3 regions of the Gottfriedia sp. NPDC057948 genome follow, and region 3 is predicted to be linked to each of the others. Evidence: riboswitches for the same ligand, from Rfam matches in the RefSeq annotation. Region 3 holds a riboswitch; each other region holds the start of a gene.
The links. A riboswitch is a leader RNA that binds a small molecule or an ion and turns the genes downstream of it on or off. The one in region 3 is predicted to bind thiamine pyrophosphate.
Positions count from the first base shown of each region.

Region 1 (10,164 bases), on a different contig from region 3:
CCGTCAATTTTTGTTTCCATTAATTCAGAAACGTTTTTTTCATTAATTCCACCGATGCCTACGATTGGAATTTTTACTGCCTCACGTATTCTTCGTAACTCATCAAGTGCTAAATATTTTGCATCTAGTTTTGTACTCGTCGGATACACTGAACCAATACCAACATAATCCGCACCTTGTTCCTGTGCAATCATTGCTTCTTCTAATGTTGATGCAGATACACCAATAATCATATCTTTCCCAACAATCTGTCTAGCCACAGTTAAAGATAAATCTTCTTGACCGATATGCAAGCCATCAGCCTGTATTGCCAATGCGATGTCTAAACGGTCATTAATAATCAATGGAACATTATATTTTGAAGTGACTTCTTTTACTTGCATAGCAATACTGTAAAAATCTAGACTGCTACAATTTTTTTCTCTTATTTGTACGATTGTTGTTCCACCTTTAATTGCTTCCTCAACAGATTGAACTAAATCCCTTGAACCTAATACATCTCGATCCGTTACTAAATAAAGCTTATAATCTATTTTACTTTTTGTTATAGCCATTCAATTTGTCCTCCTGTTATAAGTGTATCAACAGAAGCTTTAGATACCTCATCAAATAAGTTTACTTTAAATGTACCGATTCCTTGTCCTTCAGTTAATCGAGCCTTAGCAAGCTCTCCACAAAGACCCATTGTCGTAATACCGGAAACAGCTGCTAGGAAATAATCAGTCGTTGCACCAGCATAAGTTCCAATTAATGATGTACTCATACATCCAGTTCCAGTAACATCAGCTAGCATTTTATCTCCATTTGAAATGGTACATACTCGGTCTTGTTCTGCAATAATATCTACCGCACCTGTAATTGCAACTACTGAGCCTAATTTCGCTGATAGAGATTTCGCAATTTCAACGCCGTCTTCTTCACCAGCTACAGAATCCACACCTTTAATTTGAACATTTAAGCCAGCAATCATTTTAATTTCTGACATATTTCCACGAACTACTGAAAAACGTACTTCTTTCAATAATTTAGAAGTCGTTTCTGTACGTAAAGTAGTTGCTCCTACACCAACAGGATCTAATATAACTGGTACGCCTAATTGATTGGCTTTTTTACCAGCTTTAATCATTGATTGAATTGTTCTTTCATTTAATGTTCCAATATTAATAACAAGAGCTGATGCAAAAGATACCATTTCTTCTACTTCGGCTAAATCATCTGCCATAACTGGTGATCCACCTAGAGCTAACACCATATTTGCACAGTCATTTACAGTTACATAATTTGTAATGTGATGAACTAAAGGCTTTTTCTCTTTCACACTTTCAAGAATTTGACTCATTTCATTCATAGTTAACATTTTTTTCTCCCCCGATTTGCTTTGGAACAAGCTTATTAATAACAAACTGAACAACTATATAAATGACACAAATTAAAATCATACTTGGAACAGTAGCTCCAAGGAAGAAGTCTAATTGTACAAACTTACGATAAATAAAAACGCCTAAAATCCATGTAATAAACGCGATCCAATCAATCTTCAACGCTTTACTTATATTTGTTCTTTTTAGAATAAAATAGTCCGTTAATAAAATTGCATATAACGGTGCAAAAAAGGAACCAATTGTATATAAAAATCCTTCATACTTCTCAATAGGGAAAATAACGGCCAATAACGTTCCAATAGCTGTAACAATAAGGGCGATATGTTTTCCATTTAACTTTGGAAAGATGGTTGTAACTGATATTCCGGCAGAGTAAGCATCCATGAAAGTCGTTGTAACAGTTGCTAAGACGACGATACCAACTGCAAATAATCCTAGATTTGCACTCATTAAAACAGCAACCGGGTCTACTTCATTAAATGCTAATACTGCGCCTAGCCCAATAATATACATCCAAGAGCTACCAAACATATAACCTATAAAGCTACCAATCGCTCCATCTTTTGTTGTCTTCGCGAAACGAGTATAATCACTAATTAATGGAATCCACGATAATGGCATAATTACTGATAATTCAACGGCTGCACCAAAAGATAGTCCAGAAGTGCTTGGTTGAGTTAAGATTTTATCACTTTTAAAAATGACAAAACATAGCACAATTGTTAAAACAAATAGTAAACCAACCGCTAAACTATTAAGTTTTTTAGAAGCATTTTGTCCAAAGTACAACCAGATTGCGATTAATACTCCAATTACTAAACACCAAACCCATAGGTGGTCAAACCGATAATCTTTTATTGTAACTAAATTGATTGAGCGAGCTCCAGTTAAAATCATAATTGCTGTCCAGCCTAGTAACTGTAGAACATTCAAAATCGAAAACAAATAGCTACCATAGTTACCAAATGAAATTTTTGTAGATTCCATTGCTGATAACCTTTGCTGAGAACCAATGACTCCACCTAAAATTAGCAATAATGTTCCAAGTAAATGCCCTACTAAAATGGCCGTCAAACCTTTCTTAAAACCAAGTGGTGCTACTAGGGCACCAGTCATAATTTCTGCTACAGAAACTGCCGCACCAAACCAAAGTGTTGTAAAGTTCCACTTCGTCATTTTTGCATTTTGATTAGACATATTGGACTCCTGCCTTTTCATACAATGAGTAAAAATGATGTACAGGACCTACCCCTTTTCCGATTGAAAAGGAATGTTGGATTGCTAATGTTATATAATTTTTCGCCTCTCTAATAGCCTCATTTAATTCAAGTTCATTTGCTAAATTAGATGTAATGGCTGAAGATAAAGTACAACCTGTACCGTGGGTATTAATTGTATTAATTCTAACGCTATTAAAGCTTGTAAATTCGTCACCATTAAAACAAATATCGGTAGCCTCCCCCTCTAGATGACCACCTTTTACAAGGACGTTTTTAGCACCTAATGAGTGAATTTGAATAGCAGCTTCTTTCATCTCTTCAATGGTTGTAATTTTTCTTCCAGTAATGACTTCTGCTTCAGGAAGATTTGGCGTAATAACCGTTGCTAACGGAATCAATTCTTGAATTAAAGCTTCCTTTGCATCCGGACTTAATAAGTCAAATCCGCTTTTTGAAACCATAACTGGATCAACTACGATTTGCTTTGGTTTATATTGCTTTAATTTCTCAGCAATGACTTTAATCGTCTCTATTTGAGATACCATTCCAATTTTTACAGCATCCACTTTAATATCAGTAAAAATTGCATCTAACTGACTAGCAATCATCTCTGGTGTCATATCTTGTACTGCAAACACTCCTTGTGTATTTTGAGCAGTTACTGCTGTAATTACACTCATTCCAAAAACACGATGAGCTGAAAATGTCTTTAAATCCGCTTGAATCCCTGCACCACCACTTGAATCAGAGCCTGCTATCGTTAATACTTTCTTCAATTCTCTTCCCCCTATTTCATGAATAGAACTCTTTGATCTTACAGATAGAAGATGACACTTGATTTTAAATACAAAAAAGCACAAATCCCATAAGGACTTGTGCTCGAACAAATCAATGTTATGAATACAAAATATGTATTCTACGTTCACTTTCCTACGCTGGCATTATCCAGATCAGGTTAAAGGGTCAAAGACTTATGTGTCTTAATCTCAGCCGAACATTTACGGCACCCCTAGTACTATTCAATTATTAAAGTTTATTACTTTATCATCTTAATTAATCCTTCTACTTTATTCAAGTATTTAGACAGTTTACTTTAAATTTTATCTTTTTAGTTAATTCTATATTGCTATTTTGAATAATTTACAGTATCACAATTTGAACTACAAGTCTTTGCGATTGAGCAAGAGCCACATTTACCTTTTTTCGTTTTCTTTATATATCGTAAAAGTGTCCACCCTGCATATCCAAAAATAAGAGCTCCTATTATAATATTGACAATCATAAGTAGATACCCCTTTCTTTAATAGCCTAAGAGACTTCCAACTTGATAGATAATTAGCGCTAATATATACGCAATAACTAATGCATATCCAACTGAGAAATACGTCCATTTAGCTGAACCTGTCTCTTTACGAATTGTCGCAACAGTTGCAAGACATGGTACATACAATAAGACAAATACCATAAAGCTAAATGCAGAAAGTGCAGAAAACTGTGTTGACAATATTCCTTGTAAAGAATGTGCATTTGGCACATGATAGATAATATTCATGGCAGATACGACTACCTCTTTAGCCAAAAATCCTGTTAGTAAAGAAGCACCTGCTTGCCACGTCCCGAAACCTAAAGGTGCAAGTATTGGTGTAAGTATTCCACCAATCATTGCTAAAAAGCTATCATCCATCGAAACACCTAAACCACTTGGTCCCATATAAGATAATAACCATATTACTACAGAACCACCAAAAATAAACGTACCTGCTTTTCGAATAAATCCTTTACCTTTATCCCATGTGCTTCTAAATAAAGCTTTACCTTGTGGCATACGATACGGTGGGAGTTCTACGACAAATAATGAAAACTCACCCTTTAATATAGTAGATGAAAAAACCTTAGCTAATACTAATGCAACTACTATTCCGAGTATATAGAGTGAAAAAACAACTATTGCTTGATTTTTCGCAAAAAACGCGCCAACGAATAGTGCATATACCGGTAAACGCGCCGAACAAGACATTAATGGTGTTAACAAAATCGTGAGTAGTCTCTCTCTAGGCTGTTCAATCGTTCTAGCAGCCATAACTCCAGGTACATTACAACCAAATCCAATAATCATTGGAATAAATGCCTTACCAGTTAAACCAACCATTTCCATCGAACGATCCATTACTAAAGCCGCTCGAGACATATATCCAAAATCTTCAAGGAATGAAATTAGTAAAAACAAAATAAAAATTTGTGGAACAAAGACTAAAACTCCACCAACACCGGCAACAATACCATCAAGAACAACTGCTTTTATAAAATCAGATGCATGTATTGCATTTAAGCCGTTTGTTAGCCAGTCCGTTACAGGTCCTGATAAAAACCCATCTAATGCGTCAGATAAGGGTAACCCCAACCAATCAAAAGTAAGCTTAAACATTAAAAACATTGTAACTAGGAAAATAGGAATACCCAAAATTGGGTGTGTCACAAATCGATCAATGCGATCAGTTAATGTAACTGCTTCATTAGATTCTTTCTCTACAGAACTTCCAATTAATTTTGAAATGACTTCTTTTCTTATAGAATAAATCCATTTTGAAGGTGATACACCTTGTTCACTGTTTAATTGTGCCTCTGTTATTTTAATTACTTGGTCAATTTTACTAAAATCGTAGGATGAAGCGATAAATTCAATTACCTCTTTATTGCCCTCTAAAATTTGTATTGCAGTCCATCTTTTAGGAATAGATAAAGTTGAAGGTAATAGCGTCATAATATTTTTAATACCGTCTTCAATAATTATTCCATAATCAATTTCAAACTCAACTTCAGATTGAGGAATTGTCTCTAGTAATTCGTTTACCTCGTTTGTTCCCTTACCAGATCTAGCGTCAATTGGAATAACTGGTACCTGTAATATCTTTGAGATACTAGCAGGATCAACTGAAATTCCTCTTCTTTTAGCAACATCAACCATATTTAGACCAATAATCATTGATTTATTAAATTCTAGAAGTTGAAGAGTGAGCATTAAATTTCTCTCTAATTGAGCAGCGTCAACAATATTAATCATCCCATCAAATGTTTCATTTACAAAAAAATGCGAAACAACGGCCTCATCTTTTGAAAGAGGGCTTAGAGAATAGATACCTGGCAAATCAATTAGATTTCCAAGTTTATTTTTTATACTCCCTACCTTTTTTTCAACGGTAACCCCACTCCAATTTCCTACATATTGGTATGTACCTGTTAAATTATTAAATAGAGAAGTTTTTCCTGTATTTGGATTTCCAATAAGCGCTATATTTAACATATTTTTTCTACCTTTATCCCAGATGCATCATGAAATCGAATGCCAAGTGATTGTCCGCAATTTTCAATCATACAAGGCCCTTTGAACGGCATTGTACATTGTAGGCAGACCATAGCCCCTTCACTTATCCCTAGATCTAAAAGACGTCTCTTCACTGCCTCACCTAGTGATGACAAGTCCGTTATTTTTGCTTTTTCGCCTTTTTTTAATTCTGAAAGTAACATAAGTGATTCCCCCGGATCAAAACTTATTATATAAACAATTAATAATGATAATCCTTATCAATATCTTTATCTTAAGTGAAGACAAGTTAATTGTCTACCTGCTTTTATGAAAACGTTAACTTAAGAAAAAATTCCCAAAATTTCGTGAATAAAATCAAGAAAAAACCTACAAAGATATTTCTATGTAGGCTTTTTTAGAAAAAGATGATTATTGTTTATTATTTTAAATCTTTAACTTCTTTTAATACACTTTCTAATTCGTCACCAGCTTGGTTAAGTGTATCTGCATTCAATGGGGATACTTTTACTCCTGCTTCAATAATATGAAGTGGCGTTTCAACTTTTTCATAAAGATCTTTGTCTTTACCTTTTACCGAGTCTTCGAATTTTTCCCATGATTTTTCAAGCGCTTCTCCGCTATCTTTTGCCTTTGCTTCATCATTATTTGAAATTTGTGTTTTTAATTCTGAAATCGTTTTGATCATATCATCAGAACCAGTTTTAATTGCATTGTCTGTTTTCGTTCCACATGCAGATAAAGTTAAAGATAGTCCTAAAGCCATTGCTGCGACTAGTTTTTTATTAGATAACATTTTTCGTTCCCCCTGAATTTTTACTACTTTTATTATTATTTTTATTTGAGAATCTATTATAAATAACAGTAATACAAGCTATTAGCAACAAAATCATCTGGGGTACAAAGCTCTCCCAAGTTGAATAAATCGCAAAGAAATCAATTGTAGGAATAGGTGCCTGAGTCGCTGGAAGTAATCCAGATAGTTGTAAACCATGAATTCCCATGCCGGCAAATTTAAAGCATAAATAGAACATTAATATACTTGAAATAAGGAAAAACGGTCTCATTGGGATTTTCAGACCAACCTTTAAGATTAAGAAGCTTAGTATTGCTAAAATTGCAAATCCTAACCCAATTCCTATTAATAATGACGATAGTTTAATTGATGACGCCATTCCAATAAAGAATAATACCGTTTCAGTTCCCTCACGGAAAACTGCTAAAAACGCAAGAATGGATAAAGATAATAAACTACCTGTATTTAATGCTTTATCACTTTTAGTTTTAATATATTGTTGCCATTGCTTCGTATTAGATTTGCTATGTAACCAATAACTCATATATAAGAGCATGACAGCAGCAAATACCCCAGTCCAGCCTGCGATTAAGAAGTTGTTACTTCCAAAAGCACCTGCTGAGAATAAAACATTTACAATGACACCTAGAATGATACTGACAGTTAATCCCGTGCCAACACCAAACCAGATCCACTTACTTTTCTTTTCTTGTCCAGACTTTTTAATAAAACCTAGTAATGCTACAACTACTAGTAATGCTTCTAATCCTTCTCTCAGTAAGATAGTAATAGCATCGATCATTGTATAACTAGTTTTAGACGCTAATGGTAATAGATAATCACGCATATCTGTAATTGTTTTTGTAGCCGCTTTCACATCAGGCGTTTTAGCAGTTAGCATTGCATAAGAAGTTACCATGTCTCTTTCAGCGTCTGTGTACACTGTTTGAGATTGTGTTAATACAACACCTTCAATATTGATCCAAGATTTTCTAAATTGATCAATCTCTGAAGTTGCTCCTGATACATTGTTATCTTTTAAATCTGCTAAAGCTTTGTTTAATATTTCGATTAAATCTTCTACACTACCTGTACTTTTTGAATCTAATTTTGAACTAGCGAACTGATGAGAAATAAACTTTTCATTTACCGCTTCTAATTCTTTAAGTGCAGTTACTAGTGCATTTTGATTCACTGTTTTTTGTGCTAGGTTATACTGAACCATTCCCATAGCTTCCTCGATTTTGCCATACGCATCAATCGATTTGTTTTTTATTCCATCCTCTTTATCAAGCCACTCGTTGTTGAATTTTTTATATTCCTGCTCAGCAGATTTAAAATCTCCTTTTTGTGCAGATTGGATTGCACTTTCTACAAAAGAATTTGCATGTGTTAAATCCTCTTCAGGGCTTGCAGCAAAGGTTTTAAACGGTAAAACTAAAAATAGTAAAGCTGTTAAAGTTACTTTAATAAGAGCCTGCTTCATCGTTGATTTTCCCCTTAAATATAAATGATAATCATTATCACCTCTTGATAATAAGGTTATTTCAAGTAATAGTCAATTATATTTTTATTAATTATTTCTAATGTGTATATCAACAACGAGCAAAATAAAAAAGCAAAAAGTATATAAACCTTTTTGCTTCAACGTGTTTTCAAAGTAATCAACTATTCAGACAGAGTGAAAACTTTGCTTTTTAAGAGGTCTTAGTTAGATGAAGTAACCAAAACCTTCTGTTCAATATTTAAAATCTTATAAAGTTCATCTAGTTTTTGTATTTCATAGGTTGGAACTACATCTGAGTCATTTGAAAGCATTTTTGGATTGACCCAGCAAGTATCAATTCCTGACCCTGCCCCACCAATTATATCCGCGCTAAATGAATCTCCGATAATCAATGTCTGATCTAACTCAATATTTGGAATTCGATCAAATACATATTGAAAGTATTCTTTCATCGGTTTTTGATAACCAGTATCCTCAGAAACGAAAATGTCTTTAAAGAAAGGATAAATACCCGCCGCATTCAAACGTTTATATTGTGTCTTTGAAACTCCGTTTGTAACAATATATAATTCGAACTCGTGCTGAAGACTTGTAAGTAATTCAAATGCACCTTCAACTAATTGATTTCCCTCTCCTAAATAACTTTGGTAAGACTGTTCCAGCAGAAAACCGTCAACTTCAATACCAAACTCTTTAAATAAGGTTGAAAAACGTGTATTCACCACATCATCACGACTTATTTTACCTTCTTCAAATGACTTCCAAAGTCCATGGTTTATTACTTTGTACCTTGACTTAACTTCATCCGTTAATGGTAATTTTTGATCTTTAAATAGAGATTGTAATGCTACTTTTTCTGCTGCACCAAAATCTAATAATGTATCATCTACATCTAATAATAATGTTTTGTATGTTTTCATAACATTTCCCCATCTCTATTTATTTAATTCATATTTTACTAGATTGATTTTTAACTAGCTTAATCCGTTTAAACCTAATTCCATTTAATTTAAAAATTAATATACCACTGATAATAAGCAAAACACCAATTAGATGCTTAGGAGAAAACGGAACTTTCTCAAGACCTAGCCATCCCATAGAATCAAATAACATTGCAAACAATAATTGAGATGTGAGAACAATTGATATCGCATAAGTTGGTCCAAGAATTTTAGTACTATTCGTTAAGCAGAAAACAACACCTACACCGACTATTCCGCTAATCCAATACCAATTTTTCATATTATGCAAAACAAATAATTCCTTACCTTCAAATAAAAGCCCCATTAAGAAAGAAGCTAAAAAGCCCATTCCTAATACAAATGTAGTTGTTACCCATATTCCCGCCCGTTCATTAACTTTACTATTGAATATATTTTGTAAACCAATTAGTGATCCTGCTATTAAAGATAATATTAATCCATAAATCATAAATTGCACCTCCAAAAATAAAATACTTTATTAGTCCTAAGAATTTATTCATAAATATTATTACCAGCAAGAACACTCAAGCCAGCTCGATTCTTAATAAGGATTCCCCCATTTTTCCGCTCCACTAGGTCATCCTTACAGAACTGTTGAATAACTCGATTAACATGTCGATAACTCGTTCCGATTAGATTTGCTGCGTCTTTAAGATTGATCGGATTTGAATTTTCGTTTTGTAAAGAATTCGCTTCATGGTATGAAACCGATAATAGATAACTCGCTAGCCGAACTTCGACTGGATACATTAAATTAAAACTCATCGCATTCGACTTAATAAGAAACTTTTCCGTTATGATGTCTAATAAAAACTGAAGAAATGGTGCATAGTCTTTAGCAAATTTTTTTAGCCATCGATAATCTATAGCAATCATTTCAACTGCAGAAACTGCCTCAACCGTATTTATATAATTTAAACCTCTTACATATTCAATGTCGCCAATTAATTCAAG
Region 1 covers NZ_JBHVPN010000002.1:352,191-362,354, reverse strand. Annotated here, with positions in the region: gene thiE (thiamine phosphate synthase) at 1-554, opposite strand, end outside; gene thiM (hydroxyethylthiazole kinase) at 545-1,357, opposite strand; gene cytX (putative hydroxymethylpyrimidine transporter CytX) at 1,341-2,579, opposite strand; gene thiD (bifunctional hydroxymethylpyrimidine kinase/phosphomethylpyrimidine kinase) at 2,572-3,378, opposite strand; TPP riboswitch at 3,513-3,623, opposite strand; gene ACFVRR_RS05590 (FeoB-associated Cys-rich membrane protein) at 3,729-3,884, opposite strand; gene feoB (ferrous iron transport protein B) at 3,903-5,903, opposite strand; gene ACFVRR_RS05580 (FeoA family protein) at 5,897-6,127, opposite strand; gene ACFVRR_RS05575 (hypothetical protein) at 6,346-6,720, opposite strand; gene ACFVRR_RS05570 (FTR1 family iron permease) at 6,710-8,206, opposite strand; gene ACFVRR_RS05565 (YjjG family noncanonical pyrimidine nucleotidase) at 8,428-9,147, opposite strand; gene ACFVRR_RS05560 (DMT family transporter) at 9,176-9,658, opposite strand; gene ACFVRR_RS05555 (Crp/Fnr family transcriptional regulator) at 9,703-10,164, opposite strand, start outside.
Region 1: it holds a riboswitch for thiamine pyrophosphate, as region 3 does, so the genes downstream of both, thiD (bifunctional hydroxymethylpyrimidine kinase/phosphomethylpyrimidine kinase) here and ACFVRR_RS12870 (ABC transporter substrate-binding protein) in region 3, are expected to answer to the same signal.

Region 2 (10,164 bases), on a different contig from region 3:
TGAGTTTTGTACTACTCTCAATTGATTTCGAACAGCACCTTTTACGATTTCTGGATCTTCTTTAATTTGATTTAATTTGTTTGTTACGCTTCTTCCTTTACGTGAGATTTTCTCACGATTTTCCTTGTTAAGTAGAGTAACCCCTGCACCAATTGCGACTCCGACTAGAATATTGCGTAAAGCTTTGTTACGTTTTGACATTCTACATCCTCCTCTAAACTGTTAATTGGTGTTGCTTTAAAATATGCTGAAGTAAATGAGAGCATCCTTCTGTAATGATGTCATATACTTCATTAAAATTACCCGTATAATATGGATCAGGCACTTCCTTCCACATTGATGCTGGAACATAATCTGAAAGTAGTGAAATCTCTCCTATACAATTATTTCTTGCTAAATTCATTAAATCCTCTTTATTCTGTGCATCCATAGCAACAATATAACTAAAATATTTAAAGTCATTTTCTGTCACTTTTCGAGCTTTCATACCTTCGCAGGTTATACCTTTTTCACTCAATAAACCTTGTGTTCCCTTATGTGGAGCGTGACCTAAATGCCAATCTCCAGTACCAGCTGAGTCTATCATAAATTGTTTATCTAACCCTTTTTCTGTCACTAAATGACGAAAAACAGCCTCAGCCATTGGCGATCGACAAATGTTACCTAAACAGACAAATAATACTTGAATCATCTAAAATGTCTCCTTCAAATTATTTACACTTTCTGCCAAAATTTAGCTGTTTCTTTCGTATTCATTCTACACGGTAAATTTTAAAATGAAAAGCAAGCCATTGTGAATAATTTATGACTAGTATAAATAAGATAAAAGTTATAATGCTTATTTTTTACATAATAGCTATGATTACACTCATTTTTTAAAAATAATTTTAATGATTATCTAAAAGTTTAAATTGGTTAATGTTTTTAGCGATTCTCACAAAGATTCCATTAATAATGGCCAAATTTTTTTAATTTTTAAAGATAAATTAATTGTATTTTTAAATGACCTTGACTATATTTAGTAAAGACAACTAAATGTAAGCTAAAACCACAAGGGGAGCCATTTGGCTGAGAGTGAATAGAGTAGCTATTCTTACCCTCTGAACCTGTTAGTTAGTACTAACGTAGGGATGTGGCACGATGAAAAAGCAACGCCGGGCTCATCATGCTACCCAGTATTGCTTTTTTTATTTATTCCTACTGAAATCTCCTTAATTTGAAATGTGGAAGCGGCTCGCTTTTGCCCCGACACCACAAAGGGCAAGGCGCTGGAACTAGACATTATAAAATGTGACTAATCGCCCAGACATCATTACTTACAAAGTGTTTCACTACATAAGTTGTCCACTAGATAAAGGGGGAAATATATATGAAGACATCAAAGATTCAATTAATGACAGAAATAGCAATGTGTGCAGCACTAGCAATCGTTTTTGATTTCTTACCATTATTTACTGCACCTCAAGGTGGCTCTGTTTCATTATCAATGATTCCAGTTTTTCTAATTGCTTTTCGTTGGGGATTAAAGCAAGGTTTAATTACTGGGCTTTTATTAGCAGCACTACAAATCGTTACAAAGCTATATTTTGTTCATCCAATCCAAGTATTTTTAGACTATATTCTGGCATTTACTAGTCTCGGATTAGCTGGTCTTGTATATAAACAAATAAAAAATAGTTTAGCAAATGGCAATAAAAAAAGTGCAGCTGCTTATATAATTTTAGGAACTTTTATCGGTTCACTAGCTCGATTCATCTGCCACTTTATTGCTGGGATCGTGTTTTACGGTTCATACGCTCCAAAGGGTACACCAGTTTCTCTTTATTCATTAGTATATAATGCTTGGTACATGGTTCCTTCTTTTATTATTAGTGCAGTTTTATTAATCATTTTACTTTCATCTGCACCAGTTCTTGTTCATGTTAAAAAGAATCGAAATCAAGCAGCATAAGTTTTTAGTCAGTCTAAAGTTCCAACGCATTCAAATAAGAAAGTACAAGATACCCCACCGAGTAGTCTTTTTTATTACTTACTCGATGGGGTATTTACTTTCATTTTAACATCTATATAGGAAGTTTCTTGATTTTAAAGTGGTGCATCTACTAATGTCCATGTTAATGTTGTTTTATATTTGGCACCTACTTCTTTATAAGCTGCTCCAGGCACGAAAAGGGTTATGCTAGATGGATTCTGTCCAAATGCAATAGTCCATGTTCCAAGTCCCTTTCCTTCATCTGCAAAAGCTAGATTCTGGGCACCTCCACCGGGTATCAATGTCACTGTATTGGCTACTGGTTTATACTGCGCATGAGTGGATGAGTTTAAAATAGGATTATTTAATTTTAAAACTGCACCTGTTAATTCATTATTACCACTCTTGAATTGTTCATTTTGCTGCACTGTTAGTTTCCATCCGGTTTTTGTTCTCCGATGGTCTGTTACTTGAATAAAATTTGGTACTTTAATGATCGAACCATCTGAAGTTTGTTTTACTTCATCTAATTGAGCAGTATAAACTTCATTTTTACCTGAAGCTTCCTGCGCACCAAAATGGAAATTTGACACATAGTCAATACTTAACGAACTCTTTGTTCCAGGTTCATGAGGATTCTCTGGGTCAGTTGGGTTAATAGGTTCGACTGGACTTGTCGGGTTTGTTGGATCGACTGGATTTTTTGTTTCTGCCGTTACCGTTACATTTGTATCTGTACTGGTATTACCTGCGACATCTGTTGCAGTTGCACGTACTACATCCCCATCATACAATGTCCACTGTGGTACCTGTACGGAGAATGAACCATCCGCTCCGGCCCTTGTCGTTAAAAATGATTGGTCAGGTAATGCTATTTTCACAGTACTATTCGCCTCTGCTGTTCCCGTTATACTTGTACTGATATCTGTAATCGGATTTACAACTGGCGGTAAAATAGTTTTGTCTACTGTAAAGTGTAGAATTTTTTGATTACCTGCTTTATCAGTGATCACTAATGTGTGTTCCCCATCAGTTGGGTTTATTGTGCCAGAAGAAATAGTTGCCCCATTTAATTTAGCAGTATCAATACCGCTTAGTGCATCACTGAATGTAATGTTTGTTGCTGTATTTTTATTATATAATTGCCCGTCAGCATAGTTGGTAATAGGTAGTTCTTTATCAATTTTGACTGTAAATTTAGCTCCAGGGTCGGTTACTGGATTACTTTGATTTCCAGAATCATCTTTTGCTCTAATTAGAATATTTGTCGTACCTTGAGTTGAAACTGTATAATCAACGCCTGTTGAGGTGGCATTACTTAAACCGTTTTTACTCCAAGTGCCACCATTATCAGTAGAAACTTCATACGTTGTGGGATCGACACCATGATCGTCAGTTGCTGTAAAGTGAATTGTCGTGTTTTTATTGGTCCATGATGCACCACCTGTGTAGCCTTCTGGTATGGTAATAGTCGCATTCGTTATTTTTGGTGCCTCAGTATCTAGTACTGTAACAGAAACATGATCAACCTGAAAGATTTGAAATCCACTACCATCAAGAGCATCTTTTATACCGTCTTCAAAATAAATTCTAAAATTCACTTTAGTTCCGATCGCAGTGAAAGTAGTCGTTATATTTTGAGGTCCTGTGTATTCTCTCCATTCTTTATCTGTCGTTAGAGCGGTATTACTTTCTGTGTCAGATACAAACCAAGAATACTTAGGATCGGTATTCGCATTTTGAATAAGTTTAAAAGGAAACTTTAAGATATAAGTTTGTCCTGGAATTGTGTTAATCGTTTGGTTCATTGCTATTAACTCTTGAGAATCTACAGTGTTTAATACCTTTATTAAAATCCCACCTCCTGGAATAGGTTTAACATAACTTTTTGGGTTGACTTCACCAAATACCTTATACCAGCCGTCACCTTGATCCTCTAAATTGAAGCTATAAGGACCTAGACTTTGGCTTTTATTTAAATACGCCATAAATGACCAATTTGGAAAAGTAGTTGTTTGACTATCAAAATTAAAAGTAGGGTTTTGGACCAAGTTTGGAAATGTTGCTGCTTCTGTAATTGTTGGTTTAAGTAGTCCCTTTAATCCAAGTAGACTAGGTTGCGTCCCGCTCGTCATGATGACAAAAATGGATGCTAAAACAATCGCTTTAAAAAGTCGTTTTCTTTTTTTCACCATTATATTTCTCCATTCCAAAATAAAAAATTTTCTTCACTATCCTTTTCCGGATCTGAAAATCACATTAAAACCTCCAACTTTGTTTCTTTGCTGAACTCACAGTTAATATGTGAAAAATGTAACATGATTATCTTCGATGGTTCAACGACATTTTTTACCTATATCAACGGTAATCACGTTGAGTTTTAACTTGTTTTTTGTTTGAGATGTTCTTCTTACTATTTTAGGTTTAACTGCTACAAATGGTGATGTCACTTGCTTTTAGTTAGATTGATCCAACCAAATAGTAAAAACATTCTATCCACATTTTAAATATGCATTTTAATTTTGAACACTTTGTGAATTTTGGTTATCTGTCCTTTTCTTCAATCATATATATGAATACAGAAAAGTTTCGAAGGGGGTTTTAACATTGGTCTATGATGTAATCATCTTTTTCTTTTTTGTAATTATTCTTCTTGGTATGATTGGATCATTATTTTTATTATTGAAAAAAGCTTTAAATGAGGATGATACACTTAGAATTGATCCGAAACTTTCCCTGCCTAAAGAAAATGAACATTCATAGAATAACCCCCATCCTTAGGGATGGGGGTATTTTACTTACTCATAAACCTGTTAAGAGTATGTTATTTTTATATTCTTTCTATTTCTGTTATGAGTAAGTACTTTTCATCTTCTAATCTCCATCCAAACCCTCAAATAGGCTGATTTTTTTATTTCAATATAAAGCTATTTACAATTTAACGTTAATTTTACTAATTGTTGTCTTAGCTATCAAATATTACCATGACTATTTTTCCCCATTATCAGTTAAGATGGTTTATATGGTTTTTTAATCTTTTACATCATTTAGAGGAGGGATTTTAATGGATACATCATCCATCTCAAAAACGACTGTTGATGTGCTAAATAAGCAAATAGCAGACTGGAATATTCTATTTGTAAAGTTACATAACTATCATTGGTATGTAAAAGGTCCAAATTTTTTCACTCTACACACTAAATTTGAGGAATTTTACAATGAGGCAAGTTTACATATTGATGAGCTAGCAGAGCGAGTGTTAATAATTGGTGGAAAACCACTAGCTACAATGAGAGAGTATCTTGATACTTCAAGCCTTAAAGAAGCAAATAAGAATATTACTTCTGATGAAATGGTTCAGGACATTACTAAGGACTATAATTATTTAATTGAAGAATTAAAAGATGGTATGGAAATTGCAGAGTCTGAAAATGATTCAGTTACTCACGATTTACTTTTAGCCATTCGAGAACAACTTGCAAAGCATGTTTGGATGTTAACAGCCTACTTAAATTGAATTAAGACTTAAGATTAAATTAAGAAAAGCAGTATAAAATAAAATGGATTATTCATCCTTTTATCTTTATACTGCTTTTTTTCTTTCCTAATTTATCTAAAATAAATATTAGTAGACATATATTTTTTAATGTAATTCTTATTTTTTCGTGTGAAAACAGGTATTTTGAACTAGGAATTTAAAACTACAAATTGTACATCAGAAATATATTTTCCACTAAATTATTTCAATTTCCGACAAAAACCTCTTTTATTCTCCTTTATTTTCAAACACATCTTTTTATCTAACTTCAAACTGTTTTGGAAACGTTTTCATTTTGTATTTTCCTTACTCTCCCTTATTTTATTTAATCTATCAACCTTTTTATCGAATCATAGTGACATTTTTTTCCTATTAATTTACTAGTTAATCTGAATTTCGAATGATTTTTAGTCAAAAAGGACTATATATTACAGAAAATGTTTTCATATTGAAACATTCGCGTAATAATATTATACTTATGAAAATTCAAAATATATCAACAATTTTGCTCATGAAATCTCGAAAGGAGACACGAAATGTCAAAACCTCTTTTGGAAATCGAACATTTAACGACATCGTTTCGTATAAACAACCAATACTATCCTGCTGTGGATGATGTATCACTAACTGTCCATGAAAATGAAGTTCTTGCAATTGTGGGTGAATCAGGCTGCGGTAAAAGTGCACTAGCCCTATCAATCCTAGGACTACATTCAAATAATCGTACAAAAATGAATGGATCGATCTCTTACAAGGGTACAAATTTACTAACGCTAAATGATAGTAAATTGAATAAAATTCGAGGCAAGGAAATCGGAATGATTTTCCAAGAACCTCTAACTGCTCTTAATCCTTTAATGACGATTGGTAAACAAATTGAAGAAAATTTAGATTTTCATACTGATCTTTCACGTTCACAAAAAAAAGAGCGTGCATTAGAGTTATTAGATCAAGTTGGAATTCCAAAGCCAGAGGTTACTTATAAACAGTACCCGCATGAATTATCTGGTGGTATGAGACAACGTGCTATGATTTCAATTGCCATTGCATGTAACCCTTCGTTCATCATTGCAGATGAGCCAACTACTGCTTTAGATGTAACAATACAAGCTCAAATATTAGATTTATTAAAAGAAATACAGAAGAAAACGAAGCTAGGCATCATTTTAATTACGCATGACTTAAGTGTTGTTGCAGAAGTAGCAGATCGTGTTGCAGTTATGTATGCTGGACAAATTATTGAGACTGGTTCAGTAGAAGAAATACTAAATAATCCATTACACCCATATACGCGCTCACTATTAAACTCTATTCCTACTACCCATTCAAAAAATCAAAGACTTCATATTATTGAAGGTACAGTTCCACCATTAGACAAACTACCTAGAACAGGCTGCCGATTCAGCCACCGTATTCCTTGGATTCAAAATTATGCTCATGAAAATCAACCTATCTTGCACGAAGTTACACCAAATCATTATGTACGTTGTTCTTGTTATAAGCATTTCCATTTCAAGAACGAGAAAGGAGCACCGATCGTAAATGTCTCTATTAAAGGTTGATAACTTAAAAGTACATTACCCTATTCGTGGTGGTATTTTTCGAACAGTTGTAGATCATGTTCGAGCTGTTGATGGAATTTCATTTGAACTAAACGAAGGCGAAACATATGGCCTTATTGGAGAATCAGGTAGTGGAAAATCTACTGCAGGTAAGGCAATACTTCAATTGACTCAGGCTACTAATGGAAGTATTAAGTTTTTAGACAAGGACTTAATAACACTAAATAAAAAGCAAATGCGAGCATTTCGCCAAGAGATTCAAATGATATTTCAAGACCCATACTCTTCTTTAAACCCTAAAAAGAGAATTATTGATTTAGTTGCAGAACCGCTAAGAAACTATGAAACTTTAACTGCTGAAGAAGAACGTGATAGAGTACTTTACTACTTAAATAAAGTTGGATTATCTCCAGAATCATTATATAAATATCCACATGAATTTTCTGGTGGTCAACGTCAACGAATTGGGATTGCTAGAGCTTTAACTTTACAACCTAAGTTAATAGTTGCAGATGAGCCTGTTTCGGCTTTGGATGTTTCAGTACAAGCACAAGTACTTAATTTTTTACAAGATTTACAAGAAGAATTCAAATTAACTTATTTATTTATCGGCCATGACTTAGGCGTTATTCGCCACTTATGTGATCGAATTGGTGTTATGTATAGAGGGCGACTTGTTGAGGAAGGCACTACTGAAGATATCTTAAACAACCCACAACATATATACACTAAACGCTTAATTGCAGCAATACCAGATATTCGTCCAGAAGTTCGAGAAGAAAAAATTAAAGAAAGACAAGAAGTTAGAAAAGAATATCAACAAAATGCTTCTTCTTACTTTGATGAAAATGGTCGACCATTTGATTTAAAACCAATCTCAGATACTCATCGAGTAGCATTACCTTAGAAAGGAGTAACGAATATGTTAAAATTTGTCATTCGCCGTATACTCATCATGATTCCCCAGCTTCTGATCTTGAGTATACTAATCTTTGCACTAGCTAAAGCAATGCCTGGTGATGCGCTTACTGGACGATCAATTAACCCAAAAGCTAATCCACAAGAAATTGAAAAAATTCGTGAAGAAATGGGTTTAAATGATCCTGCTTATGTTCAGTATTATCATTGGATTAAAAATGTTGCAAAAGGAGATTTTGGTGTTTCCTATACACATAAAATCAATGTAGTTGATGTGATTGGTGACCGTATTGGAAATACTGTATTACTTGCCCTCTGCGTGTTTATTGTAACTTATTTACTGGCAATTCCACTTGGTATTATTAGTGGACGCTATAGCGACACCTGGGCGGATAAGCTGATAACCGGATATAACTATTTAGGTTTTGCTACCCCTTTATTTATTTTTGGAATTGTTATGCTGTTTGTTTTTGGATTTTATTTTGATCTTTTCCCAACGGGCGGTAGCGTAGACCCTACGATTGCTGACGGAACTTTTGCTTATTACGTAAGCAAATTAGATCATCTTGTTTTACCAACTTTATCAGGTGCACTTATTTCAACTGTTGGAATTTCTCAATATTTGCGTAGTGAAATTATCGATACAAAAGTAAAAGATTTTGTCAGAACAGCTAGATCAAAAGGTGTTCCAGAATCAAAGGTTTATTCTCGACACGTTTTACGAAATTCATTTTTACCAATCGCTGCATTTTTAGGTTATGAGATTACTGGTTTAATTGCTGGTTCTGTATTTTTAGAATCAATTTTTGGCTATCCAGGAATTGGGCAACTGTTCGTCAAATCCGTTATGTTACGTGATTTTACTGTTGTAAATGCGCTTGTTTTAATGACATGTCTTGCAACACTTTTTGGGACATTAATCTCAGATATTATTCTAAGCATCGTAGATCCACGTATACGGATTGAATAGGGTAGGTGAAATTTATGGAATTAAAAATCGAAAATCAAACTCATATTACTGAGCAACGAAAAAGTCCATCAGGATTTAGTGTCATTTGGGCAGAATTTAGACGAGATAAGTTAGCTTTAGGTTCTCTTATCGTACTTGGCCTAATAATAATAGGTGTGTATGCTACTTCTCTTATTCTAGATCAAGATCAAATTGTTAAAGTAGACTTTCTATCAATCTATCAGCCTCCTTCCTCTACTCATTGGTTAGGTACTGACTACGGGGGACGCGATATATTTGGACAACTAATAATTGGGACAAGAAATTCCTTTACGATTGGATTTTTCATCACAATTATTACAAATCTACTAGGCCTAGCATTAGGTTTAATAGCTGGTTATTTTGGTGGTTGGGTAGACAGTGTCGTAATGCGTATTATTGACTTTTTCTTATCCTTACCAACATTAATGTTAATTATTGTATTCGTAACAGTTGTACCTAAATTCTCAATCATAAATTTTGTCCTTATTATGAGCCTTTTTTTATGGACAGGTAAAGCAAGGTTAATTCGTTCAAAAGTATTATCAGAGAGCGAATTAGATTATGTGGCAGCAGCTAAAGCAATTGGCACACCGAATTGGAAAATCATTATCTCACACGTTTTACCAAATGTAAGCTCTTTAATTATCGTTGCATTCACTTTAAACCTAGCAGGAAATATTGGAATTGAATCTGGTCTTACCTTCCTTGGATTTGGTTTACCAGAAAGTACGCCAAGTTTAGGAACACTAGTTAGTTATGCAACAAATCCTGATGTTTTACAAAATAAGTTGTGGATATGGTTACCTGCATCGTGCATGATTTTAGTGCTCATGCTGAGTATAAATTTCATCGGTGAAGCGCTAAAGCGTGCAGCTGATGCTAGACAAAGAAGAGGTTAATTAAAAAATAAGGAGAGTGGAAATATGAAAAATGCAAAAAGCTTTACTAAAGTATTAAGCGCAATGGCAGTATCTATGATGATTCTTTCAGCATGTAAAGGTGGCGACACAAAGACTTCAACTACTACTAAGCAAATCGATCAAGCTGCTTTTCCAATTAAAGTTTCAAATAACAAAAAATCGGTTTCAGGTGGCATTTTAAAATATGGTTTAGTTTCAGATACGCCATTTGAAGGTATCTTAAATACAGTTTTCTATGAAGGCGATCCAGATTCTCAAGTTCT
Region 2 covers NZ_JBHVPN010000009.1:20,571-30,734, reverse strand. Annotated here, with positions in the region: gene ACFVRR_RS14620 (hypothetical protein) at 1-201, opposite strand, end outside; gene ACFVRR_RS14615 (low molecular weight protein-tyrosine-phosphatase) at 215-691, opposite strand; TPP riboswitch at 1,044-1,148, shown strand; gene thiT (energy-coupled thiamine transporter ThiT) at 1,370-1,951, shown strand; gene ACFVRR_RS14605 (WxL domain-containing protein) at 2,086-4,167, opposite strand; gene ACFVRR_RS14600 (hypothetical protein) at 4,580-4,735, shown strand; gene ACFVRR_RS14595 (Dps family protein) at 5,052-5,489, shown strand; gene ACFVRR_RS14590 (ABC transporter ATP-binding protein) at 6,047-7,072, shown strand; gene ACFVRR_RS14585 (ABC transporter ATP-binding protein) at 7,053-7,979, shown strand; gene opp4B (oligopeptide ABC transporter permease) at 7,995-8,960, shown strand; gene ACFVRR_RS14575 (ABC transporter permease) at 8,975-9,880, shown strand; gene opp4A (oligopeptide ABC transporter substrate-binding protein) at 9,905-10,164, shown strand, end outside.
Region 2: it holds a riboswitch for thiamine pyrophosphate, as region 3 does, so the genes downstream of both, thiT (energy-coupled thiamine transporter ThiT) here and ACFVRR_RS12870 (ABC transporter substrate-binding protein) in region 3, are expected to answer to the same signal.

Region 3 (10,164 bases):
TGCGGTGTTTTTGCGCAATTTGTTTTACAACAGGAATAATTGTTGCTAGTTTATCAATGTTTTGTGCAGCAGCTAAAACAGTATTTGCAAGAGCAGTTTGTTGTCTACCTTGTTGTTGATTTGTATGATTAAATACATTTAATAGTTCAGGATGATTAGTAAATAAATTTTTATAGAATACTTTAGTGATTTCTGTACCCTTTACTTCTAAGACTGGAACTGTTGACTTAATAATATCAATTGTTTTTTGAGAAAGCATGAAAAATCCCCCTAATCACGTTTTAAAGTAGTATTGTGAATACATCTTTATCTTAGACCTAGAATTTATTTAAAGCAATATATAAAATACATCTTTTATGTATTTTTTCGCAAAAATGCATAAAAGTTTAAAAAAAGTTCACAATTATGCTATGATTAATCTTAAATAAAACAGTGAGGACAAGTTATGCGTTTAACAACTTATTCGGATTACTCTCTTCGTGTACTAATATTTCTAAGCTCTGAGCCACGTGAAAAATTAGTTAATATTAAGGACATCGCTGAAGCTTATGATATTTCAAAAAATCATTTAATGAAAATAATTTATAATTTAGGAAAGATGGGTTACATCGAAACGATCCGTGGCAGAAACGGTGGAATCCGTTTAGCTAAATTACCATCAGAAATAAATATCGGTGAAATAATTCGTAAAACTGAAGAAGACTTTAATATTGTAGAATGTTTTGAACACGGTAACACTTGTGTTATTACACCTGTTTGTTCTTTAAAACATATATTTAATAATGCATTAGAACAATTTTTACATGTATTAGATCAATATACTTTAGATGATATTGTAAAGAACAATGCGATGCTTAAAGATTATTTTTCAAGTAATACAAAAGAATAAATATTATGAAATAGAAGAGCGTTCGTAATTTAAAAACACAAAAACCAACAAAGGCTTACTTTGTTGGTTTTTTTCATTTAAAGTGGTCTATTGACCTTTATAGTTTAATATACTTTACGTTTTCCATCGGTTCTTGGAATAAGGATGAAGCTATTTTACTAAAAATGGTTGGATCTCCAGTTGTAAAAAATTCATGTGAAGTAATTTCAGAGTTAGATAATATATTTTGTTGATCCAGAATTGCACTTACTTCTAAAGCTGTTTCATCACCAGAGCTGATCAGTTGGATTGATGGTCCCATCACTTTTTGGATGATTGGACCAAGTAATGGATAATGCGTGCAACCTAGAATTAGGGTATCAATATTTGAATCAATAAGCGGTGCAAGAGTGTGTTTAACAATCTCAAATATTTCAGGTTTATTGTAGTCCCCATTTTCAACAATTCCAGCAAACTCTGGGCATGCCAAGCCTTCAATTATAACTTTGTCATTAATCCGCTTTAGTGCGGAATGATATGCTTTACTATTAATAGTAGCATTCGTCCCAATGACACCGATTTGGTCATTTTGTGTTAATTTTATTGCTGCTCTAGCACCTGGGCGGACAACTCCAATGACTGGTATTTGAAGTTTTTCCCGCATCTCATTTAAGACGACTGAAGTTGCTGTATTACAGGCGATGACTAACATTTTTATATCTTTCTCCAATAGAAAATTAGTCATTTCCCAAGTGAATTCTCTGATTTCCGTATATGGTCGTGATCCGTATGGACATCTTGCAGTATCGCCTAAGTATAAAATGTCCTCTTTAGGTAATTGTCTTATAATTTGTTTGGCAACTGTTAAGCCCCCAACACCTGAGTCAATGACTCCGATTGGTTTATTCAAAAAATCCCCTCATTTTACTTAATAATTTGTTGATGTAGTATATTCTTTATTCATTTAAGATTTTACTATAAGAAATGATATTTTTGTTTATCATTCTCTTTTTAAAAATGTTAAAATTTCATAGTTTTATTTCTCCTATTAACAGAGTATTAAAACATTTAAACACAAGTTAAAAATAATTCGTAAATTCAATCATTATCTGTTATATTAATGAGGAAAAGTTTATATATGAGAAAAAATGTGGAGGAGCCAGTGTTGCTGGCTGAGATAGCATCCTTAAGATGTTGACTCTTAGAACCTGATCTGGGTGATGCCAGCGTAGGGAACAGTATCTCTTTTTAGATATGTTTTTTACAGCGCATTTACGTCCGGGTTAGTATCCGGACGTTTTCTTTTTGTATAAACAAAAAACAAAAAGGAGATATAGATAATGAAAAAACTAGTAGTATTTTTAGTAGCTATTTGTTTAATGTTAACTGGGTGTGGTCAAAACAAAACTGCTACGACTAAAAAGCCAAAGCAATTAAAAAAGGTGACAGTCGTACTAGACTGGACGCCAAATACAAATCATACTGGGCTATTTGTTGCTAAGGAAAAAGGTTACTTTAAGGAACAAGGACTTGATGTAGATATAATCAGCCCAGGAGAAACAGGTGCAGACCAATTAGTTGCATCTGGTAAAGCAGATTTTGGGGTTTCTTATCAAGAGTCAATTACACAAGCAAGAGTTCAAAATGTACCGATTGTATCAATTGCAGCAATTATTCAACATAATACTTCTGGCTTTGCATCACCAGTGAAAAAAGGAATTAAGTCTCCAAAAGATTTCGTTGGAAAAACATATGGTGGATGGGGTTCACCGGTTGAAAAGGCTATTTTAAAATCACTTATGTCAGAAGAAAATGCTAATGTTAATAAGTTAAATATCGTTAATATGGGAGAGGCTGATTTCTTTACAGCGGTAAAAAGAGATATCGATTTTGCGTGGATTTATCAAGGATGGACAGGGATTGAAGCAGAGCTACGTGGAGAAAAATTAAACATGATTTATTTAACTGATTATAGTAAAAAGCTAGATTACTATACTCCAGTTTTAGCTACGAATGAAAAAATGATTAGTAAAAACCCTAAAATAGTAAAAGCATTTGTGGCTGCAGCATCAAAAGGATATAATTTTGCGATTGATAACCCAAAAGAAGCTGCATCGATTTTAATAAAGGATAATCCGGATTTAGATAAAAAATTAGTGGAAAAAAGTCAAGAATGGTTAGCATCTAAATATAAAGATGATGCAGAACGTTGGGGTGAGCAAAAATTATCAGTTTGGAAAAACTATGCTGATTTCTTAGCTGAAAATAAATTATTAGAAGGAAACTTTAAGCCAAAAGAAGCATTTACGAATGAATTCTTACCAGCGAAATAAGGAGGAGCAAAAATGCAAACTACTTTAATGAGTGTCCAAATTATACCGAAAACAAATAATATTGAGGATGTTATTCCAGCAGTTGATGAAGCAATTAAAATTATTGATGAATCAGGTGTAAAATATCAAGTTCAACCATTGGAAACAACTATGGAAGGCGACTTGAATCAATTATTAATGGTTGTTCAAAAAATGAATGAAAGAATGATTGAAATAGGTTGCCACAATGTAATAACTCAAATGAAAATACTTTATCAACCACAAGGTATTACGATGGATGTGTTAACGGAGAAGTACCGTTAATGAAATCTAAAAATATAAAAGGATGGCAACCTATCGTTGTCATCCTGCTTTTTTTAATTTGCTGGCAGCTAAGTATTAAAATTTGGAAAATCGAATCTTGGTTATTACCAGGACCAATCGCAATCTTTAAAGAAGGAATGAAATCAACTGATTCACTACTTCCTCATATTTCTTCTACTATTCAATTAACGATTATTGGTTTGTTAATTGGTAGTTTATTAGGATTTTTAATCGCATTTCTATTGCATTTAATTCCAGGTGTTAGGGAAGCTTTTTACCCATTATTAATTCTTTCGCAAAATGTACCAATTATCGTATTGGCACCGCTTTTAATTATTTGGTTTGGATTTGGTGTATTACCTAAATTAATTATTATTTCTCTTGTTTGTTTTTTCCCTGTTACAGTTTCAGCGTTGGATGGTTTCCGACAAACACCAAGTGAACTAATAAATTATATGAAAATGGCGGGAGCATCCAAATCACAAATTTTTTGGAAAGTTGAATTGCCTTTTTCTCTACCTTCCATTTTTTCTGGCTTAAAGATTTCAGCGACTTATAGTGTTATGGGAGCAGTTATCTCTGAATGGCTAGGAGCGAAATCTGGAATTGGAGTCTATATGACTTTAGCTTCATCTTCATTTAGAACAGATCGAGTATTTGTTTCAATTTTTATCATTATGTTTTTAAGTATGCTTTTCTTCTTCCTAATAGTTGTAATTGAACGTTTTACTGTTAAATGGAAAGTTAAAGGGGAGAAACGGAAATGACACTACAAGTGGAACAATTATCAAAGAGTTATAGCGGTCATCAAGTATTAGAAAATATATCCCTTTATGTAAACGAGGGTGAATTTGTATCGATTCTAGGTCCATCTGGTAGTGGGAAAAGTACGTTGTTCCATCTTATTGGAGGTTTAGTAAAACCAGATTCTGGAGAAGTAAAGTTAAATGGGTCGATAATAAATGGAGAACTTGGTCATGTTAGTTTTATGCCTCAGGATCATTCATTACTACCTTGGAGAACAGTATTAAAAAATATTGTTTTGTCACAAGAATTAAAACATAAGCCTGATGAAAAATTGGCAAGAGACTGGCTTAAAAGAACTGGCTTAGAAAACTATGAGAATGCTTACCCTCATGAATTATCTGGTGGTATGAAACAAAGAGTTTCATTTTTAAGGTCTCTACTAGCACCGCAGTCGTTCATGTGTATGGATGAGCCTTTTTCAGCTTTAGATGAGTTCACTAGACTTGAAATGCAACAATGGCTTTTATCAATTTGGGAGGAGCAACGACGATCAATTTTATTAGTAACACATAATATTGATGAAGCGTTGTTAATGTCTGATCGAATATATATATTTTCTGACAAACCCGCCAAAATCAAAGAAGAAATCATAGTGCCATTTTCAAGACCACGTAAAAAAGAAATATTATTAAGTGATGAATTTACGGAATATAAAAGAAAAATCTATTTGGCTTTAGAGAAGGAGTAATACGATGAAAATGATAGATGCTCATATTCATTTAGATTCTTATGATACTAGTCAAAGAGAAGAAATATTAACTAATATACAAAGACACGAAATCGAAGCGCTCATTTCGGTATCGATGGATTTAAAATCTAGTAAGAAAAATTTAGAGTTGAAAAATCAAAATAATAGTGTATATCCAGCATTCGGATTTCATCCTGAACAACAAATCCCTTCTGATGAAGAGGTTGATAAATTAATTGAATGGATGAAGAACCATCAGGATGAAATGGTCGCAATCGGAGAAGTTGGATTACCATATTATAAGAATTTAGAAGAACAGATTGATTACGTACCTTATATTAAATTACTAGGAAAATTTATCTCGCTTGCAAAAGAGTTAAATAAACCAATCATATTACATGCAGTGTATGAGGACGCCGAAACCGTATGTAATCTATTAGAAAAATATTTTATTAAAAAAGCCCATTTTCATTGGTTTAAAGGGGACGAGGTTACAATAAATCGGATGATGAAAAATGAGTATTTTATCTCGATTACACCAGATGTATTATATGAAAATGAGATTCAAGACTTAGTAAAAAAGTATCCTTTAGAATTAATGATGATAGAAACAGATGGTCCTTGGCCATTTGAAGGGCCTTTTGAAAATGAGTGGACACATCCAAAATTTATGCATCAATCAGTTGCAAAGATAGCTGAGTTAAAAGACATAGATCTATCAAGTGCATATAAAACTTTATATGAAAATACTAAGAGGTTTTATAGTATATAAAATAAGAAAATCGTTTTCCGACAGGAAACGATTTTTTTTCACGCTGTTGAAAAACAACTTTGTCAATTAAATTACCAAATTTTCGTAAAAGGCGTAAAGTGATGTTGATTTCCACTACAGGATGCTCGCTTTCCATGGGGCGAGATTCTTTCGCCTCCTCGGCAAGTCTGCGGGGTCTCAGCCTTCCCGCTTATCCCATAGGAGTCGAGCATCCCTCCGTTCCAATCAACTTATTCATCAAAAAGAGTCTTCAATAAATCCTAAACAAATAGCCTTTACTAGAGTAACCTAAATGTTAATAGTAAAAGCTTGGATGTCAATAAATATCGAACATTTTAAACTAATCAATTGAATTTGTTTTTCTAAAGATTAACTCATAATATTTTTAACTCCTGAAAAAAATCAAAAAAACATTATTTGTGTTATTGGAATCATGAAATTGCTCAAACATATTAACATTTAAAACCATTAATAGCATCCAAAAAATGATAATTTCATCATTAATAAATGTTCATTTAATGTCCGTTTCCCTATTGACCATTTTATATTTCAACACTCTGAAGAAAATCGTTTTCCGACAGGAAACGATTTTTTTATTTTAATTTTAGATAGGTTATAAGAGCTAAAATAAAATCCCCCTATAGCAGAGCATCTATCCTAATTTACAGATAGGCCTTTTATCTACTATAAGTAGGATATAAAGTATAACTTTCAATTTAGATAATCAGATTCTTTACAAGCAAGAAAATAGAGAAATGAAAAACTTAAGCTTTAATGTAAATACCAAAACCGGCATGTCATTAGAATGCCGGCAGTATGTTGGTTTGTAGAATTGTTTCTACAAAATAACTACAGTTCAAGCTCCCCCATACGAAGAAGCTCAATAACTGCTTGTGATCGCCCCTTAACCCCAAGCTTTTGCATTGCATTTGAAATATGATTTCTCACAGTTTTTTCACTTATAAAAAGTTCTTCAGCAATTTCTCTTGTAGTCTTATCTTGAACAAGAAGCTCGAATACTTCTTTTTCACGCTTTGTAAGTGTGTGCTTTGTTTGATAGTCTCTATCCTTCAACTGTGCTAACCCTCCTTGCTTGACCGTGCTGTTCTTCGGATGGGTATTCATTTAGTCTTTTTATCATATGAACGATAGGTCTTTTAGGTGAATATTTCCAGTAAATTTAGAGCTAGATTTAAATTATTTATTTTTTTCTATTTAGCTTGTTCTAAAAAATGTACAGGCTCGTATAATTAGTAAAAAAGCGTGGGGGGAGTATGGTGATGAAAAAAAGATTGTTAGTAACAGCGGCAGCAGTATGTGGAATTGCAACAATGAGTGGATGTAGTTTACTTCCAACGAAATCTTCAACTGACATTGATCCACCTAAAACGGTAGTTTATAAAAGTGATCAACCTTCAAAAGAAGTAGCAAAGAAAGAGGAAACGGTAAAAAGGGAATTATATTTAATTGACCGTAACGGGTATGTTGTACCGCAAACATTCCAACTACCTAAGTCTACTAGTTTGGCTAAACAAGCGTTAGAGTACTTAGTAAAAGATGGTCCTGTTACAGATGATTTACCGAATGGTTTCCAAGCAGTTTTACCTCCGAATACTGAAGTTTTAGGTGTTCAAACTCAAAAGGATGGTACGATTATTGCTGATTTTTCACCAGAATTTAAGCAATACCGTGCTGAAGATGAATTAAAAGTGTTTCAAGCTGTTACATGGACGTTAACTCAATTTGATAATGTGACAAAGGTAAAAATTCGAGTAAACGGAAAAGAGCTTGCATCGATGCCAGTAAATAAAGCTCAAATTGGTGATGGGTTAACAAGAGATGATGGAATTAACTTTGATAAAGGTGACATTGTAGATATTATGAACTCCAGACCTGTTACGCTATATTATGTTTCTCAAGGGGAAATGGGAGACACTTATTATGTACCTGTAACGACTAGGATTTCAAATGCAGAGAAAGATTCATATTCAGCAATCGTAAATGAACTAGTAAAAGGTCCATCTGAATATTCAAATTTAGTATCCGATTTTGGAACTGATACGAAACTAGTTAGTCAACCTGTTTTCAAAGGCGGTAAGCTAGTACTTAATTTTAACGATGGTATCTATGGAAATATTGCAAAAAACATGATCAATAATGATGTATTACAACCACTTGTACTTTCATTAACTGAGCAAAAAGGTGTTAAGTCCATTGAAATTCAAATCAATGGGAAATTAACTGCGCTAGACCAACACGGCAAGCCTTTAAGCCAACCTGTTTCAAGACCTAAAGATGTAAATACGAAAAAATTGTAAATCGGTGTTAGGAAAAGATAATAATTGCCTTTTAATAAAATGGTTTTAATACTAACCTTGTACAAAAATTGTGATGATTTTTGTACAAGGTTTTTAATTTTATCTGTAAATTAAACTTAATAAGTAGAAATGAAATCACATTTTTGTCTATACTAGTATTTGGAAGATTTTGTAGGAGGAACAATCATGACAAGAACAGATGGAAGATTAAATAATGAACTTAGACCAATCGAGATTATTACTCACTATACAAAGCATGCAGAAGGTTCAGTGCTGATCAGTATTGGTGATACGAAGGTAATTTGTAATGCAACAGTTGAAGACCGTGTACCACCATTTTTGAGAAACAGTGGAAAAGGTTGGATTTCAGCTGAATATTCAATGTTACCTAGAGCTACTCAAGAGCGTACAATACGTGAATCATCTAAAGGTAAAGTTACTGGTCGAACAATGGAAATACAACGATTAATAGGAAGAGCGTTAAGAGCAGTAGTTGATTTAGAGGCACTTGGTGAAAAGACAATTTGGATCGATTGTGATGTAATTCAAGCAGATGGAGGAACACGAACTACTTCAATTACTGGTGCATTTGTTGCAATGATGCTTGCTTTTGATAAATTAATTAAAATGGATAAATTGAAATCGTATCCTGTAAAAGATTATTTAGCAGCAACTTCAGTTGGTATTTTAGATGACTTTGGACCAGTACTAGATTTATATTATGTAGAAGATTCAGCTGCAAGTGTTGATATGAATATTATTATGACTGGAAAAGGACAGTTTGTTGAACTGCAAGGTACTGGTGAAGAAGCAACATTTTCAAGAGAAGAATTAAATGAGTTACTATCTTTGGGTGAATTAGGCATTAAATCTCTAATTGAAAAACAAAAAGAAGTGTTATTACAAGAAGGTATTAAATTTCAATAATCATTTCGAGGAGAGGCTTTAGGGATGGAAACAATCATTATTGCGACAAATAATAAAGGCAAAGTGAAGGATTTTGAAGCACTTTTTAACCCGATGGGATTTCAAGTTAAGTCTTTAAAAGACTTTCCTGAAATTCAAGAAATTGAAGAAACAGGAACTACATTTGAAGAAAATGCGGTTTTAAAAGCTGAGTATTTAGCGAGTGAGTTAAATACGCCAGTCATTGCAGATGACTCCGGTTTAATAGTGGATGCACTTGAAGGTAGACCAGGCGTTTATTCTGCCAGATATGCTGGATTACATAAAAGTGACGAAGATAATTTACAAAAAGTATTAAGTGAACTAGAAGGTGTTTTTCCTGGAAAAAGAACTGCGCGATTTTATTGTGCTTTAGCTTTAGCGGTTACAGGTAAAGAAACAATCACTGTTCATGGTACAGTTGAAGGATATATTGCCAATGAAAAAAGAGGAACAAATGGTTTTGGCTACGATCCAATATTCTTTTTGCCAGAATTAGATAAAACGATGGCTGAATTAACAACAAATGAAAAAGGTGGCTTAAGTCATCGCGCAAATGCAATTAAATCATTAATGAATGTTATAAATAAAGAAGATAAAGATTTTTTATTTAGAGGATCAAATTAATGAAAGTACTAATTGTAAGTGATAGCCACGGATTGACAAAACCATTGCAAGAAATTGCCGAACGATATCGAGACAGTGTAGATTTAATGATACACTGTGGAGATTCGGAATTAGAAGTAAATGCTAAGGAACTAAAGGATTATAATGTTGTAAGAGGGAATTGTGATTTCAGAGGAGAATTCCCTGAAGAATTTATTCACCGTGGGAATGAATATACAATCTATGCAACACATGGTCATTTACATGGAATAAAACAGTCATTACAAAAGCTGTATTATCGTTGTAAAGAAGTTGGAGCAACAATTACTTGCTTCGGTCACTCACATGTATTAGGAGCCGAAGTAATTGATGGTGTGCTTTTTATTAACCCTGGCAGCATTTTATTACCGAGAATGCGAAAAGAAAAGACATATGCCATTCTTGAAACAGTTGATAAGAAAGCAAGTGTTACTTTTTATAATACAGATGGAACAGTGCTTACTTCTACTTCATTTAAATTATAA
Region 3 covers NZ_JBHVPN010000007.1:44,848-55,011, reverse strand. Annotated here, with positions in the region: gene hmpA (NO-inducible flavohemoprotein) at 1-259, opposite strand, end outside; gene ACFVRR_RS12880 (RrF2 family transcriptional regulator) at 446-889, shown strand; gene racE (glutamate racemase) at 987-1,778, opposite strand; TPP riboswitch at 2,011-2,120, shown strand; gene ACFVRR_RS12870 (ABC transporter substrate-binding protein) at 2,209-3,201, shown strand; gene ACFVRR_RS12865 (thiamine-binding protein) at 3,214-3,504, shown strand; gene ACFVRR_RS12860 (ABC transporter permease) at 3,504-4,271, shown strand; gene ACFVRR_RS12855 (ABC transporter ATP-binding protein) at 4,268-4,999, shown strand; gene ACFVRR_RS12850 (TatD family hydrolase) at 5,004-5,771, shown strand; gene ACFVRR_RS12845 (helix-turn-helix domain-containing protein) at 6,621-6,845, opposite strand; gene ACFVRR_RS12840 (GerMN domain-containing protein) at 7,046-8,089, shown strand; gene rph (ribonuclease PH) at 8,276-9,016, shown strand; gene ACFVRR_RS12830 (XTP/dITP diphosphatase) at 9,041-9,661, shown strand; gene ACFVRR_RS12825 (metallophosphoesterase family protein) at 9,661-10,164, shown strand.